3 regions of the Streptomyces pimonensis genome follow, and region 1 is predicted to be linked to each of the others. Evidence: riboswitches for the same ligand, from Rfam matches in the RefSeq annotation. Region 1 holds a riboswitch; each other region holds the start of a gene.

Evidence for each region. Region 1 has a riboswitch for cyclic di-AMP ahead of KYY02_RS27735 (M23 family metallopeptidase). Riboswitches for the same ligand answer to the same signal wherever they lie in the genome.
Region 2: another riboswitch for cyclic di-AMP. It lies ahead of KYY02_RS31405 (M23 family metallopeptidase); the one in region 1 lies ahead of KYY02_RS27735 (M23 family metallopeptidase).
Region 3: another riboswitch for cyclic di-AMP. It lies ahead of KYY02_RS13965 (M23 family metallopeptidase); the one in region 1 lies ahead of KYY02_RS27735 (M23 family metallopeptidase).

What each region holds. Positions count from the first base shown of each region.
Region 1 covers NZ_JAHWZY010000037.1:41,245-45,918, reverse strand. Annotated here, with positions in the region: gene KYY02_RS27740 (PrsW family intramembrane metalloprotease) at 1-386, shown strand, start outside; gene KYY02_RS27735 (M23 family metallopeptidase) at 490-1,506, opposite strand; cyclic di-AMP (ydaO/yuaA leader) riboswitch at 1,519-1,676, opposite strand; tRNA gene KYY02_RS27730 (tRNA-Met) at 1,997-2,070, opposite strand; gene KYY02_RS27725 (dihydrofolate reductase family protein) at 2,135-3,268, opposite strand; partial or broken gene KYY02_RS27720 (LuxR C-terminal-related transcriptional regulator) at 3,344-3,613, opposite strand; gene KYY02_RS27715 (DUF3040 domain-containing protein) at 3,839-4,105, shown strand.
Region 2 covers NZ_JAHWZY010000055.1:13,359-18,032, forward strand. Annotated here, with positions in the region: gene KYY02_RS31395 (M16 family metallopeptidase) at 57-1,430, shown strand; gene KYY02_RS31400 (M16 family metallopeptidase) at 1,427-2,815, shown strand; cyclic di-AMP (ydaO/yuaA leader) riboswitch at 3,016-3,180, shown strand; gene KYY02_RS31405 (M23 family metallopeptidase) at 3,193-3,969, shown strand; gene KYY02_RS31410 (GntR family transcriptional regulator) at 4,149-4,674, shown strand, end outside.
Region 3 covers NZ_JAHWZY010000011.1:208,833-213,506, reverse strand. Annotated here, with positions in the region: gene KYY02_RS13970 (alpha-galactosidase) at 1-1,499, shown strand, start outside; cyclic di-AMP (ydaO/yuaA leader) riboswitch at 1,815-1,973, shown strand; gene KYY02_RS13965 (M23 family metallopeptidase) at 1,978-2,892, shown strand; gene KYY02_RS13960 (SGNH/GDSL hydrolase family protein) at 3,096-3,881, shown strand; gene KYY02_RS13955 (MBL fold metallo-hydrolase) at 3,976-4,674, shown strand, end outside.

The DNA of each region.
Region 1 (4,674 bases):
CCGGGTGGCTCGACGCGGCGGAGCCGTGCGCGTTGGGTTCGATGCGGGCGCGGCGCGTCGCCCGGCAGTACGCGCGCCGCTGCGGCGGGAGGGCGGCGGCACGGTCGGTCGCCTCGTACGAGGCGTACGCGACGTCACTGGCGTTCCTGCGGCACCGGGGGCGACTCGGACGGGCGGGGCCGGACTTCGTCGCCCGGGAACGGGAACTGCTGCTGGAGCTGTGGCACCGGCGGGGAGCGGCCCGGCCGGCCCTGGAGCACGCGGCCCGCGTCACCGCGCCCCGGGCTCCGGTCGCCGCGGCGCCGTGGACGGTGTACGGCGGCTACGGGCCTCCGCCGTACGGGCCCCCGTACGGCGCTTACGACCCGGGCGCCCGCCGGTTCTGACCGGTGCGCCGCGCACCGCCCCGGAAGACACCCGACCGGCAGCCCTGACGTCGGGGGGCGTCGTCGGGACTGCCGGGATCCGGGGCGTACCGGGTCCGCTCGCTCAGACGGTGAGGCCCTTGCCGCGCAGCCACGCCATCGGGTCGATGCCCGCGGCGGAGCCGCCGGGGTGGACCTCCAGGTGGAGGTGGGCCCCGGTGGAGTTGCCGGTGGAGCCGACGCGGCCGATCACATCACCGGTGTTGACCTTCTGGCCGACGCTGACGCTGATGGAGGACTGGTGGGCGTACCAGATCTCGGTGCCGTCGTCGAGCGTGAGCACGGTCTTGTAGCCGTAGGAGCCGTCGTAGCCGGCGGAGGTGATCGTGCCGGTGTGGACGGCCTTGATCAGCGTGCCCGTGGGGGCGGCGAAGTCGAGGCCGGTGTGCTGACCGGAGGACCAGTAGGCGCCGGCCTGGCCGAAGGTCGAGGTGACGGTGTACGAGGAGGTCGGCAGCGCGTACTGCTTGGCCAGCTCGGCGAGGCGCTCGGCCTCGGCCTTCCTCCTGGCCTCCTCCTCGGCCTTCTTCCGGGCGGCCTCGGCCTTGGCCCTGGCCTCCTTCTCCGCCTTGGCTGCGGCCTCGGCGGCCTGCTTCTCGGCGGCGGCGACCGCCTCGGCCTCCGCCTTGCTCTCGGCCTGGGCCTGCTGCTGCTCGACCTGCGCCATGATCCGGGTGCGCAGCGCCTCACCTGCGTCGGACGCGCCCTGCTCGGTGTCGGCGGCGGTCACGCCGAGGGTGCTGAGGGGGGTGACCGGTTCCTCGGGGGTTTCCTCGTCGGAGACGAGGGAACCCACATCAGGAAGGTCGGGCATGGAGATCGACACCGGCGGCTTGCCGGTCTGGGCGCTCGCCATGCCTCCGGCGCCGACGGCCGCTATGACGCCGACACCCAGGACGGTGGAGCTGCGGGCGAGTCCTCCGCCGCGCTGCTTGGAGACGCGGTGCCGGCCGCGTACGGGACGAACGGACTCCGCGGTGGGGTTCCACTCCTCGAAGGGGCCCTCGTCGGCGTCGCTGCCGTAGGCGAAGGTGTCGCCCGGCTTGAACGGGACCTCGGGGGCAGGCGGGTTGGACGCCACGTGGGCGCGCTCCTTTCCTTCCGTCTTCGCCTACCGGGTTAGCTGACGGGTTCGGAGCGGGAAGGTCTCCTACGCGCGTATACGGGCCGTGTGGACACGGCGGTATTCACGCGATTCACCCCATGGTGGTGGTTCCCCGGTTCCCTCGCGGGATTCGGCGCGTGCGCACGGAGCCGCCTTCTGTGACGGCTGGGACGACCGCGCTGCGTTATCGAACGTTAATAGACGGGAGGGCCGGATTCCAAGCCGTTCCTCTTGATCATTAACGGTTTTCGAGGGTACTTAAGCACTACGAGAGAACAAAAACGGACGAGTTGACCGCCCCTCGGGCGATGGGTAGTTTCTGACCGTTCGTCAGTTGTTATGCGCTGCGAGGTGGCTCACTCACGGTGGGTGAGAGCAGGGAGACGGGCAGCGAGGAAGCGGGGAAACGGGGAAGCGGAAAACACCGAGGGCCGGAATCCCTTGGATTCCGGCCCTCGGCCTTCAGTAGCGGGGACAGGATTTGAACCTGCGACCTCTGGGTTATGAGCCCAGCGAGCTACCGAGCTGCTCCACCCCGCGTCGTTGAGACCACTGTACGCCATCCGCGGGACACAGCGCACATCCGTTTACCGGCGGCCCGGTTTCAGCGGCCGAGCAGATGGCCGTTCGGCGCCTTGGCGCGGTCCTCGTACTGGGACAGGACGACGACGGTGGCGCCCTCGCCGGTCAGCACTCCGGTGCCGTCGGCGCCCGCCACGAACGTGTCCGGCTCCCGCCAGGCCGTGACCACCCGCCGCACCCCCGCGTCCAGGATGAGCCGGGCGCAGGGCGCCGGCCGGGACGCGCGGCGGGCGCAGGGCTCCAGGCTGGAGTACACGGTGGCGGTGGCGAGTCGGGGGTCCGCGGGATCGGCCTTGGCCAGCGCGGCCTCCTCCGCGTGCACCACCGGGTCGGCGCCCTCGCGGGAGTGGCCGCGCGCCAGCTCCGTGCCGTCGGCGGCCACCACGACCGCGCCCACGCTGAACGCCGTCTCCGAGGGCGGGCACTCGGCGGCCAGCTCGCAGGCGAGGGCCAGCCAGTGGTGGTCGGCGGCGGAGGGCAGCGGGCCGGTGCCGGGGGCGGTGGGCTCGTAGCGCATCAGGACGACGTCGCCGACCGGGCGGCTCTCGACCAGCCGCAGCCGCCCGCCCGGGTAGGAGCCGGGGCCGAAGAGGCGGGGGGCCTCCGGGTCGCCGACGAACAGGGGCGCGAGGACCAGCTGGAGCTCGTCGGCCAGTCCTTCGGTGAGGAGCTGGGTGTGGACCGTGCCGCCGCCCTCGACCATGAGCCGCCGGACCCCGCGCTCGGCGTGCAGATGCTCCAGCAGCCGCCGCCAGTCGAGCCCGGTGCCGAGCGGGACGACGTCGGCGTCGAGACCGAGGGCGCGGGCGCGCCCGGCGCCCTCGTCGGTCGTGTAGAGGACCTTCTCGCCGCCGGTGTGCCAGAACCGGGCCGTCGGGTCCAGGTCGCCGGAGCCGCTGACGGCGACCTTGAGCGGGTACTCGGTCCCGCCCCCGGCGAGGCGGGCGGCACGCCGCCCGGGCGAGTTGACCAGCAGCCGGGGGTCGTCGGCGCGAATCGTGCCGGCGCCGACCAGAAGGGCGTCCACGGACGCCCGTACCTCGTCGACCCGGTCGAAGTCGGCCGGACTCGACAGCAGCAGTCGCTCCGGGCCGGTGTCGTCCAGATAGCCGTCGAGGGAGACGGCGGCGGACAGCAGGACGTACGGGTGGGGCATCGGTTCCTACTTCCAGGGGCGGGCGGGCCTGTGGGCGTCCAGTCTGACAACGGGCGCGCCGGCCCCTGCGCCGGTTCAGGGCTCGACCAGCCCCTCGCGGACGGCGTACCGGGTGAGTTCCAGACGGTCCTTCAGGCCGAGTTCGGCCGGCAGGTCGGCGCGGTGCCGCTCCACGGTCCCGGAGCCGATGACGAGGAGACCGGCGATCTGCTGCGAGGTCCGACCTTCGGCGACCAGCTCCAGGATCTCCTCCTCGCGGCCGGTGACCGCCCTGGCCGGCAGGGCGCGGCCCTTCCACGCGAGGTCACGGTGGTCGTGGATGAGGGCGTTGACGGCGCCGGGGTGTACCGCAGCGGACCCGGGGCGGACGGGGACGGTAGCGGGCGGCGGCGGTGGGCGACGCTGAAGTCCGTCGCACCGGACGGGTGATGACGTCGGCGGGCGGGCAGACTCCTTCGTACCGTGCCGAGTTCGCGGCAGGCCGACGGTCGAACCGGTGACGCCCCGGTGTCACGGAGCGACGGCCGTCGACGGTGCCACCGGGCGGCCGCCCCCTGGGAAGGAGGAGCCGTGCCCCAGTCCGACGACGAGCGCCTGGTCGACCCCGCAGCCCGTCTCGAACACGAGGGTCCCCGTCTCGTCCGCTCGCTCTCCGAAAGCCGTCCGGCCCGCCTCCGTGATTACCGGCGCACGAGCGCCTGGTGCGCACTGGTCATCGGGGTGGTCATGCTCGCCGCGGGCGTCGTCGTCCCCGCCGGCCTCCTCATCGCGGCGGGCCTGGTCCTCGCCGGGATCGCCGCGCAGCTCCTGGCCCCGGACCGGGACGAGCGCCCGTGAGATGACGCGGCGCCCGAGCCGACGGAAGCCGGTTCGAGCGCCGCGCAGCAGGTCAGGGGTGAGGTACCGCTCCTGCGAGCCGCAGGCCCGGGGACTTGGTCTCATGACCACCGGCCTGCGCCGGTGTGAGGTCCGCCGACACCGGCGGGCACGCTCGCCTCGGACCGCGGCCGGTGGACCGGACGACCGGCCGGCGCGGCGGTGTGCGGTGGGTGTCGCCGCGCCGGGCTTCCTCGAGTTCTCCGCGCCGGTCTCCCGGGTTGCCGATCCGGCATGGACCTCGACCGGGGCGGCCCGGTCGACGAGTTCACGCCCACGGGCCGCGACGCGCAGTCGGTGGCGGGAGGAGCGACGGCGTCCGCCCCCGGGGCACGGAGGTGTGCTCGGTCGCGCTCCACCGATGGCACGGAGAAGACCGGGTGGCGCGGAGCCACTGGGCGGCCCGGCCCGTCGTGCGGCCGGAATGGCCGTCGGGACGGGCCGGGCGGCTCGTCCGCTGTCCTCCCGTCCCTGCGTGGAACGCGCGGAGGGGCCTTGGTGCCGTACGGCACCAAGGCCCCGAAGGAACT
Region 2 (4,674 bases), on a different contig from region 1:
CAGGACCGGCAGAAACGGCGGGTTCGACGACCGCCTCCGCGATCGAAGGGACGTACATGCCCATGGGTCACACGGCCACAGCCCAGGCAGGCTCCGGCGGCCTGACAGCGACCGAGCACCGCCTGGCCAACGGCCTGCGGGTGGTGCTCTCCGAGGACCACCTGACCCCGGTCGCCGCAGTGTGCCTCTGGTACGACGTGGGTTCGCGTCACGAAGTCAAGGGACGCACCGGCCTGGCTCACCTCTTCGAGCACCTGATGTTCCAGGGCTCCGCCCAGGTGAAGGGCAACGGTCACTTCGAGCTGGTCCAGGGCGCCGGCGGCTCCCTCAACGGCACCACCAGCTTCGAGCGCACCAACTACTTCGAGACCATGCCCGCCCACCAGCTGGAACTCGCCCTCTGGCTGGAGGCCGACCGCATGGGCTCCCTGCTGACCGCCCTGGACGAGGAGTCCATGGAGAACCAGCGGGACGTCGTCAAGAACGAGCGCCGCCAGCGCTACGACAACGTCCCCTACGGCACGGCCTTCGAGAAGCTGACCGCCCTCGCCTACCCGGAGGGCCACCCGTACCACCACACGCCCATCGGCTCGATGGCGGACCTGGACGCGGCCACCCTGGAGGACGCGCGCCAGTTCTTCCGTACGTACTACGCGCCGAACAACGCCGTGCTCTCCGTCGTCGGCGACATCGACCCGGAGCAGACGCTCGCCTGGATCGAGAAGTACTTCGGCTCCATCCCGTCCCACGACGGCGAGCCCGCCCCGCGCGACGGCTCGCTGCCCGAGGTCATGGGCGGGCAGCTGCGCGAGATCGTGGAGGAGGAGGTCCCCGCGCGTGCGCTGATGGCCGCCTACCGGCTGCCCGAGGACGGCACGCGTGCGTGTGACGCCGCCGACCTGGCGCTCACCGTCCTCGGCGGCGGCGAGTCCTCGCGGTTCTACAACCGGCTGGTACGGCGCGACCGCACGGCCGTGGCCGCCGGCTTCGGCCTGCTGCGGCTGGCCGGGGCGCCCTCCCTGGGCTGGCTGGACGTGAAGACGTCCGGCGACGTGGAGGTGCCGGTCATCGAGGCCGCCATCGACGAGGAGCTCGCCCGGTTCGCCGAGGAGGGTCCCACGGCGGAGGAGATGGAGCGCGCGCAGGCCCAGCTGGAGCGCGAGTGGCTCGACCGGCTCGGCACGGTCGCCGGCCGCGCCGACGAACTGTGCCGGTACGCGGTCCTGTTCGGCGACCCGCAGCTCGCCCTGACCGCCGTGCAGCGCGTCCTGGAGGTGACGGCGGAGGAGGTGAAGGAGGTCGCCAAGGCCCGCCTGCGCCCCGACAACCGCGCGGTGCTCGTCTACGAGCCGGTCGCCCCGGAGGGCGAGGACACCGAGGAAGCCGCCGCAGTTGCCGGCGCCGACGAGAACGAGGAGACGGCGAAGTGACCGAGCTCGCCACGATGGACTTCCACCCGCGGCCGCAGGCGGGCGACGCCAAGCCCTGGGCCTTCCCGGCCCCCGAGCGGGGCACGCTCGACAACGGCCTGACCGTGCTGCGCTGCCACCGTCCCGGCCAGCAGGTCGTCGCCGTCGAGGTGCTCCTCGACGCGCCCCTGGAGGCCGAGCCGGACGGTCTCGACGGTGTCGCCACGATCATGGCGCGGGCCTTCTCCGAGGGCACCGACAAGCACTCCGCCGAGGAGTTCGCCGCCGAGCTGGAGCGCTGCGGCGCCACCCTGGACGCGCACGCGGACCACCCCGGCGTCCGCCTCAGCCTGGAGGTGCCGGCCTCCCGGCTCACCAAGGGCCTCGGGCTGCTCGCCGACGCGCTCAGGGCGCCCGCGTTCGCCGACAGCGAGGTCGAGCGGCTGGTCCGCAACCGCCTCGACGAGATCCCGCACGAGCTGGCCAGCCCCTCCCGCCGCGCCGCCAAGGAGCTCTCCAAGGAGCTGTTCCCGGCGAGTTCGCGCATGTCGCGCCCCCGCCAGGGAACCGAGGAGACGGTCACCGGCATCGACTCCGCGGCCGTGCGCACCTTCTACGAGAAGCACGTCCGCCCCGCCACGGCCACCGCCGTGGTCGTCGGCGACCTCACCGGCATCGACCTGGACGCGCTGCTCGGCGGCACCCTGGGCGCCTGGGCCGGCTCCCCGGCCCAGCCGCGGCCCGTCCCACCGGTGGTCGCGGACGACACCGGCCGCGTCGTGATCGTGGACCGCCCCGGCGCCGTCCAGACGCAGCTGCTGATCGGCCGCATCGGGCCCGACCGGCACGACCGCGTGTGGCCCGCGCAGGTGCTCGGCACGTACTGCCTGGGCGGCACCCTCACGTCCCGCCTGGACCGCGTGCTGCGTGAGGAGAAGGGATACACCTACGGCGTACGGTCGTTCGGGCAGGTCCTCAGGTCCGCCCCGGACGGTGCCGGCGCGGCGATGCTGGCGATCAGCGGCTCCGTCGACACCCCGAACACCGGACCCGCCCTCGACGACCTGTGGACGGTGCTGCGCACGCTCGCCGCGGAAGGGCTCACCGACGACGAACGCGATGTCGCCGTGCAGAACCTCGTGGGTGTGGCGCCGCTCAAGTACGAGACCGCCGCGGCCGTCGCGAGCACCCTGGCCGACCAGGTCGAGCAGTACCTGCCCGACCACTACCAGGCGGACCTGTACCGGCAGTTGGCCGCGACCGGCACCGTGGAGGCCACCGCGGCCGTCGTGAACGCCTTCCCGGTGGACCGCCTGGTGACGGTCCTCGTCGGCGACGCGGCGCAGATCAAGGCGCCGGTGGAGGCCCTCGGGATCGGCGAAGTCACCGTCGTGACCGCCGAGTAGCGAGCCGCCACGGCGCACACGCTCGGGGCCCTGGTGGCAGGAGAGCCACCAGGGCCCTCGTATGCCCGAATTGGGGCGGAGGTTGCCTGTCTGCCCTGTGGGATGCGCTACAAAAACCCGGATCCGTTTGAGGATCGGGAGGCGTCCCGCATAGCTTCGTCCGGGCTGTTCGTCGGTCAGTGCGCCGCACCCGCGGCACCGGACAGCCATCGCCGAGTCCCCGTACGGCGCGAGCCAGGGGAGCCGGGGACCCACATACGTCCCTGGGGTGAATCGGACGCCCGCGCGTGTCGCGAGGGGGCCCGTAGGAGACCTTCCTGCTCCGAACCCGTCAGCTAACCCGGTAGGCGAGAGGGAAGGAAAGGACCAGCCTGTACATGGCGTTCACCCGCGCCCCGGGCAAGCACCGTCGTCCCAGCAGGATGCAGCGCGGCACCGCCCGCGCGGCGGGCGTCGCGGCGCTCACCACCACCGGCGTCGTCGGCTCCCTCGCGGCTCCCGCACTCGCCGCCGAGCCCGCTGCCGCGCAGACCGGCCTCACGCCCGTCGTCACCCTGGGCGACGCGGTCGCCGAGCGGATAGAGGCCCAGGCGGCCGCCCAGCACGAGGCCGCCCGGGAGGCGGCCGAGGCCGCCGCGCGGAAGGCCGCCGAGGAGACGGCGCGCGAGAAGGCCGCCGAGGAGGCCGCCGCGAAGGCCCGCGCGGAGAAGGAGCGCGCCGCGCGGGAGGCCGAGCGCGAGCGCCTCAGCACCTTCGTCTCCCCGATCCCCGGCTCGTACGTCTCGACCAGCTACCGGGCCGGCAGCTCGCTGTGGTCCTCCGGCAGCCACACCGGTGTCGACTTCCACGCCGCGAGCGGCACCCCCGTCCAGTCGGTCGGCATCGGCACCGTCGTCGAGGCCGGCTGGGGCGGCTCGTACGGCAACCAGGTCGTCATCAGGATGAACGACGGCACGTACACCCAGTACGCCCACCTGTCGTCCATCGGCGTCTCGGTGGGCCAGCAGGTCGCCGCCGGGCAGCGGATCGGCCTCTCCGGCGCCACCGGCAACGTCACGGGCGCGCACCTGCACTTCGAGGCCCGTACGACGGCCGAGTACGGCTCCGACCTCGATCCCGTCGCCTACCTCCGCGCGCACGGCGTCAGCCTCTGACCCGAGGACTTCCCGGTGCCCCGGCTCCCCGAGCCGGGGCACCGGTGTTTCCGGTCGGCGCTCGTCCGAAAAACGCGCATGGATTCCGGTCCGCCGTCGTGAATTCCCGCTGATTGGAATAGAGTCACGGAACACACGTCAATCGTCGACGTTTCACGGGGATTAAGCGGAGGTCGGTCATGCGTATTCCCGCGCACTCGGTGTGCACGGCGATCCGGGACGACATCGTCGCGGGTGTCCACGAGCGCGGCGGCCGGCTCACCGAGGAAGTCCTCGCCCGCCGTTACGGTGTCTCCCGCGTCCCCGTCCGGGAGGCGCTGCGCACGCTGGAGGCCGAGGGGTTCGTGGTGACCCGGCGGCACGCGGGCGCGTGCGTCGCGGAACCCACCGAGCAGGAGGCCGCCGACCTGCTGGAGATGCGCATGCTGCTGGAGCCGCTCGGCGCCTCCCGCGCGGCCCAGCGCCGCACCGAGGCCCATCTGAAGGTGCTGCGCGGCCTGGTCCGGCTGGGGCAGGAACGCGCCCGTCAGGGCCACAGCGACGATCTGCGCTCCTTGAGCGGCTGGTTCCACGAGACGCTCGCCCAGGCCACCGGCAGCCCGGCGCTGACCTCGGCGCTGACCCAGCTGCGGCACAAGATCGCCTGGATGTACGCCGCCGAGGGTCCGTCCGATCCGGTCGGGTACTGGGCGGAGCACGGCGCGA
Region 3 (4,674 bases), on a different contig from region 1:
ACACCGGACACCAGCACCTGCCCTGGGTCGCGCTGGACACCGACGCGACAGAGGAGCGCGGCGAGGTCTACGGCTGCGCCCTCGGCTGGTCCGGGTCCTGGCGCATCTGCGTCGCCCAACTCCCCGACGCCCGTGTGCAGGTCACCGGCGGCGCGGGTCACGACGACTCCGGCCTGCTGATGCTGGGCACGGACGAGACGTACGTCACGCCGGTCTTCGCCGGCCTGTGGAGCGACGCCGGCTTCGGTGGTGCCAGTCGTGCCTGGCACGCCTACCAGCGGGCGTACGTCGTCCCGGACGCGGACCGGGACCGGCCCGTGCTGTTCAACTCCTGGGAGGCCACCGGGTTCGACATCTCCGAGGAGCAGCAGCGGACGCTCGCGCAGCGGGCTGCCGCGATGGGCGTCGAGCTGTTCGTGGTCGACGACGGCTGGTTCGGGGCCCGTACGAGCGACCGGGCCGGACTCGGCGACTGGACCCCCCACCCCGGCCGCTTCCCCGGCGGCCTGAAACCGCTCGCGGACCATGTGCACGGGCTCGGGATGCGGTTCGGCATCTGGGTCGAGCCGGAGATGGTCAACCCCGACAGCGACCTGTACCGCGCGCACCCCGACTGGGTGCAGTTCCAGCCGGACCGCCGGCGTACGGAGTTCCGCAACCAGCTGGTGCTCAACCTCGCGCGTGACGACGTCCGGGAGTACCTCTGGGAACGGCTGGACGGGCTGCTCTCCGGCACCCCCGTCGACTATGTGAAGTGGGACTTCAACCGCTGCTTCAGCGACGTCGGCTGGCCGGACGACCCGTATCCGCAGCGGCTGTGGATCGACCACGTGCGCGGTCTGTACGCCCTGCTGGACCGGTTGCGGGCGGCCCATCCGGGCGTGGCCTTCGAGTCCTGCTCGGGCGGCGGCGGGCGGATCGACCTGGGAGTCCTCTCCCGTACCGACCAGGTGTGGACCTCGGACAACACCGACCCGCTCGACCGGCTCGCCATCCAGCACGGCTTCAGCCAGATCCATCCGGCCCGGGTGATGGCCGCCTGGGTCACCGACAGCCCCAACGCGATGCTCAACGGGCGGGTCAGTTCGCTGCGCTTCCGGTTCGTCAGCGCCATGGCCGGGGTGCTCGGCGTCGGCGGCGACCTCGCGCGGTGGACGGAGGAGGAGCTCGCCGAGGCGCGGGAGTGGGTCGCGCTCTACAAGGAGATCCGGCCCCTCGTCCAGCGCGGCGACCTGTACCGGCTGCGTCCTCCGGAGGGCGGGCTGAGCGCGGTGCAGTACGTCCTCGGCGACGAGACCGTCGTCCTCGCCTGCCTCCAGGCCCAGCACCACGGAGAGCCCGTTCCGGCCCTCCGGCTGCGCGGCCTCGATCCGGAGGCGTCGTACGAATGCCGTGAAAGCGGCGAAACGCACCGGGGCGCCGTCCTGCTGCACCACGGGCTGCACACCGGTCTGCGGGGAGACCTGGACGCCGCGGTGTTCCGGCTGCGGCGCCGGTGATCGCATGATTGGCGCGTCATGTCCGATTGATGCGCTTCGCCGTAATGTGCCCCGAAAGAAAGGGGGATGGGGAGGGGTGCGTGAGCATCGTCATATCCGTGACGATGTGTTGTCGCCATGCTCACGTAATTCCGTGGAGGGGCAGGGGAATTCGTGCGGGAAGGGAATCCCGGCTGACGCTCGGTGACGTCTTTTCCGTATGTCGATCACGAAAAAGCGTGTTCGCGGTGAACCTCGCGCTTGTCCCACCGCGTCCGGGTCGCTTACGTTCGCCACCGATCCGGACGGACGCCTAATCCTGCCGCCGCCCGGAGCCCGCACACACTGACCCGTCCACGGCAGGAACGGGGGACCCACAGGTACGACTGCCTGTTCCGGTTCCCGGAACGGCTTGGGGTTAAGCCACGCGACAGCGCGGCCGGGCATCTCCAGCCCGCACCCGACAGCTCACCTCGTAGGCGCCGGAGAGGAATTCGACATGCCCGCGAAGGGTAAGCACCGCCGTACCAGGACCCAGCGTTTCACCCGCTCCATCGCCGTCGCCGGAACCGGTGGCGCCGCACTCGCCCTGCCGCTCCTCGGCACCACCGGCGCGCACGCCGCCACGCCGCAGAGCGCCCCCGAAAAGGCCGTCCAGTCCCTTTCCGCCGGCCAGAAGACCGTCACCGACAAGGGCGGCGAGGCCCGCACGTACACCGTGAAGGCCGGGGACTACCTCGCGAAGATCGCCGAGGCGGAGAACGTCGACGGCGGCTGGAAGAAGCTCTACGCGGACAACCGCGAGGCCATCGGTGCCGACCCGTCACTCATCCACCCCGGTCTGAGGCTCTCCGTCGACGTCGGGGCCGCCACGGCCGCGCCGCAGGAGTCGCCCTCCGCCGCGGCCCCGCAGGCCCCGGAGCGGAAGACCGAGCAGCCCGCCGAGCAGCCCTCCCCGGACACCTCCACCCGGACCACGAACACCGACCAGGCCGCGAGCGCCTCCGGTTACAGCTCCCCGGTGCCCGGCGCCGGCCTCGGCACCGCCTACAAGGTGGCCGGCAGCATGTGGTCCAGCGGCTACCACACCGGCGTCGACTTCGCCGTCCCGACCGGCACCTCCCTGAAGGCCGTCGGCGCCGGCACCGTCGTCTCCGCGGGCTGGGCCGGAGCGTACGGCAACCAGGTCGTCCTCAAGCTCGACGACGGCCACTACGCCCAGTACGCCCACCTGTCCTCGCTCTCCGTCTCGGCCGGCCAGGCCGTGACCGGCGGCCAGCAGGTCGGTCTCTCCGGCTCGACCGGCAACTCGACCGGCCCGCACCTGCACTTCGAGATCCGCACCACCCCGGACTACGGCTCGGACGTGGACCCGGTCTCCTACCTCCGCTCGAAGGGTGTCGCCATCGGCTGACCCCCGACGACCTCCCCGACGCGCGCGCCGGAGGCCGGACCCCGATTCCCGGGTCCGGCCTCCGGCGTATTCCGGAGTTGGCCAACATTTTGGAAGTGTCTTATCTCACCGTGCGTCAACCTTTCCTTACGGTCGCGTAGGTCACATTCGAAGGTGAATCATGAGCGGTTGTGGCAGACGATTCGAAGAGTGACAGCAGAGCAGTGATCGGGTCGTACGTGGCGGTGGGGGACAGCTTCACCGAGGGTGTCGGCGACCCCGGCCCCGACGGGGCGTTCGTCGGCTGGGCCGACCGGTTCGCCGTGCTTCTCGCGGACCTCCGGCCCGAGGGCGACTTCGAGTACACCAATCTCGCCGTGCGCGGAAAGCTGCTGGACCAGATCGTGGCGGACCAACTGCCGAGGGCGGTCGAACTCGCCCCCGACCTGGTCTCGTTCTGCGCGGGCGGCAATGACATCCTCCGCCCGGGCAGCGATCCGGACGAGGTGGCCGAGCGGTTCGAGCGGGCGATCGCCGCGCTCACGGCCGTGTCCGGCACGGTGATGGTGACGACCGGGTTCGACACCCGTGGCGTTCCCCTGCTGAAGCATCTGCGCGGCAAGATCGCCACGTACAACGGGCACGTACGGGCCGTCGCCGACCGCTACAGCTGCCCGGTGCTCGACCTGTGGTCCCTCAGGAGCGTCCAGGACCGCAGGGCCTGGGACGCCGACCGGCTGCACCTGTCGCCGGAGGGACACACCCGTGTCGCGCTCCGCGCCGGGCAGGCCCTCGGCCTGGAGGTCCCCGCCGACCCCGAACAGCCCTGGCCGCCCCTGCCGCCCCGCGGCACGTTCGAGGTCCGACGGGACGACGTCCAGTGGGCCCGCGAGTACCTGGTGCCGTGGATCGGCCGCCGGCTGCGCGGGGAGTCGTCGGGCGACCACGTGATCGCCAAGGGGACGCTGTCCCCGGACGACATCAAGGTGCGGATCGCCGCGGTGGCGTGAGAGCCGCTTCGCCGGTGGCGGCGGTCCCCCGCACCGCGGTGCGGGGGACCGCCGCACATAATGGAATGTCTGACCGACTCCACTTGGAGGCACCGTGGCCGGTTCCCGTTCCCAGAGCTCCGGGCCGCGCGCCCTGCGGCCCGTGTCCTTCGGCGCGGACCCGAGTGGCGAGCGCATGGCACGCATCCGCAGATCCCCGCACTTCAAGGACGGGGTCTTCCGGAATCCCGGGGGCGCCGCCCGGATCCGCCCGACGGGGGCGACGCGGGACCTGGCGAAGACCTACTTCGACAAGGACTCCCGTTCCCGCCGCGCCCCGAAGGGCGCCGTCCCGGTGCACCCGACCACCCTGGCCGACATCTCCCGTCCGCCGGCCACCGGGCTGCGCCTGACCTGGATGGGCCACTCCAGCGTGCTCGCGGAGATCGACGGACACCGGGTCCTGTTCGATCCCGTGTGGGGCGAGCGCTGCTCGCCGTTCCCCTTCGCCGGGCCCAGGCGACTGCACCCCGTGCCGCTGCCGCTGGCCGCGCTCGGCCCGGTCGACGTCGTCGTGATCTCCCACGACCACTACGACCACCTGGACCTGCCCACGGTCAAGGCGCTGGCCGGCACGGACACCCTGTTCGCCGTACCCCTCGGCGTCGGCGCCCGCCTGGAGCGCTGGGGCGTATCCTCCGGGCGGCTGCGCGAGCTGGACTGGCACGAGGCGACGGAGGTCGGCGGCCTCACCCTCACCGCCACCCCGGCCCGCCACTTCTGCGGCCGGGGCCTGCGCAACACCCAGCACACC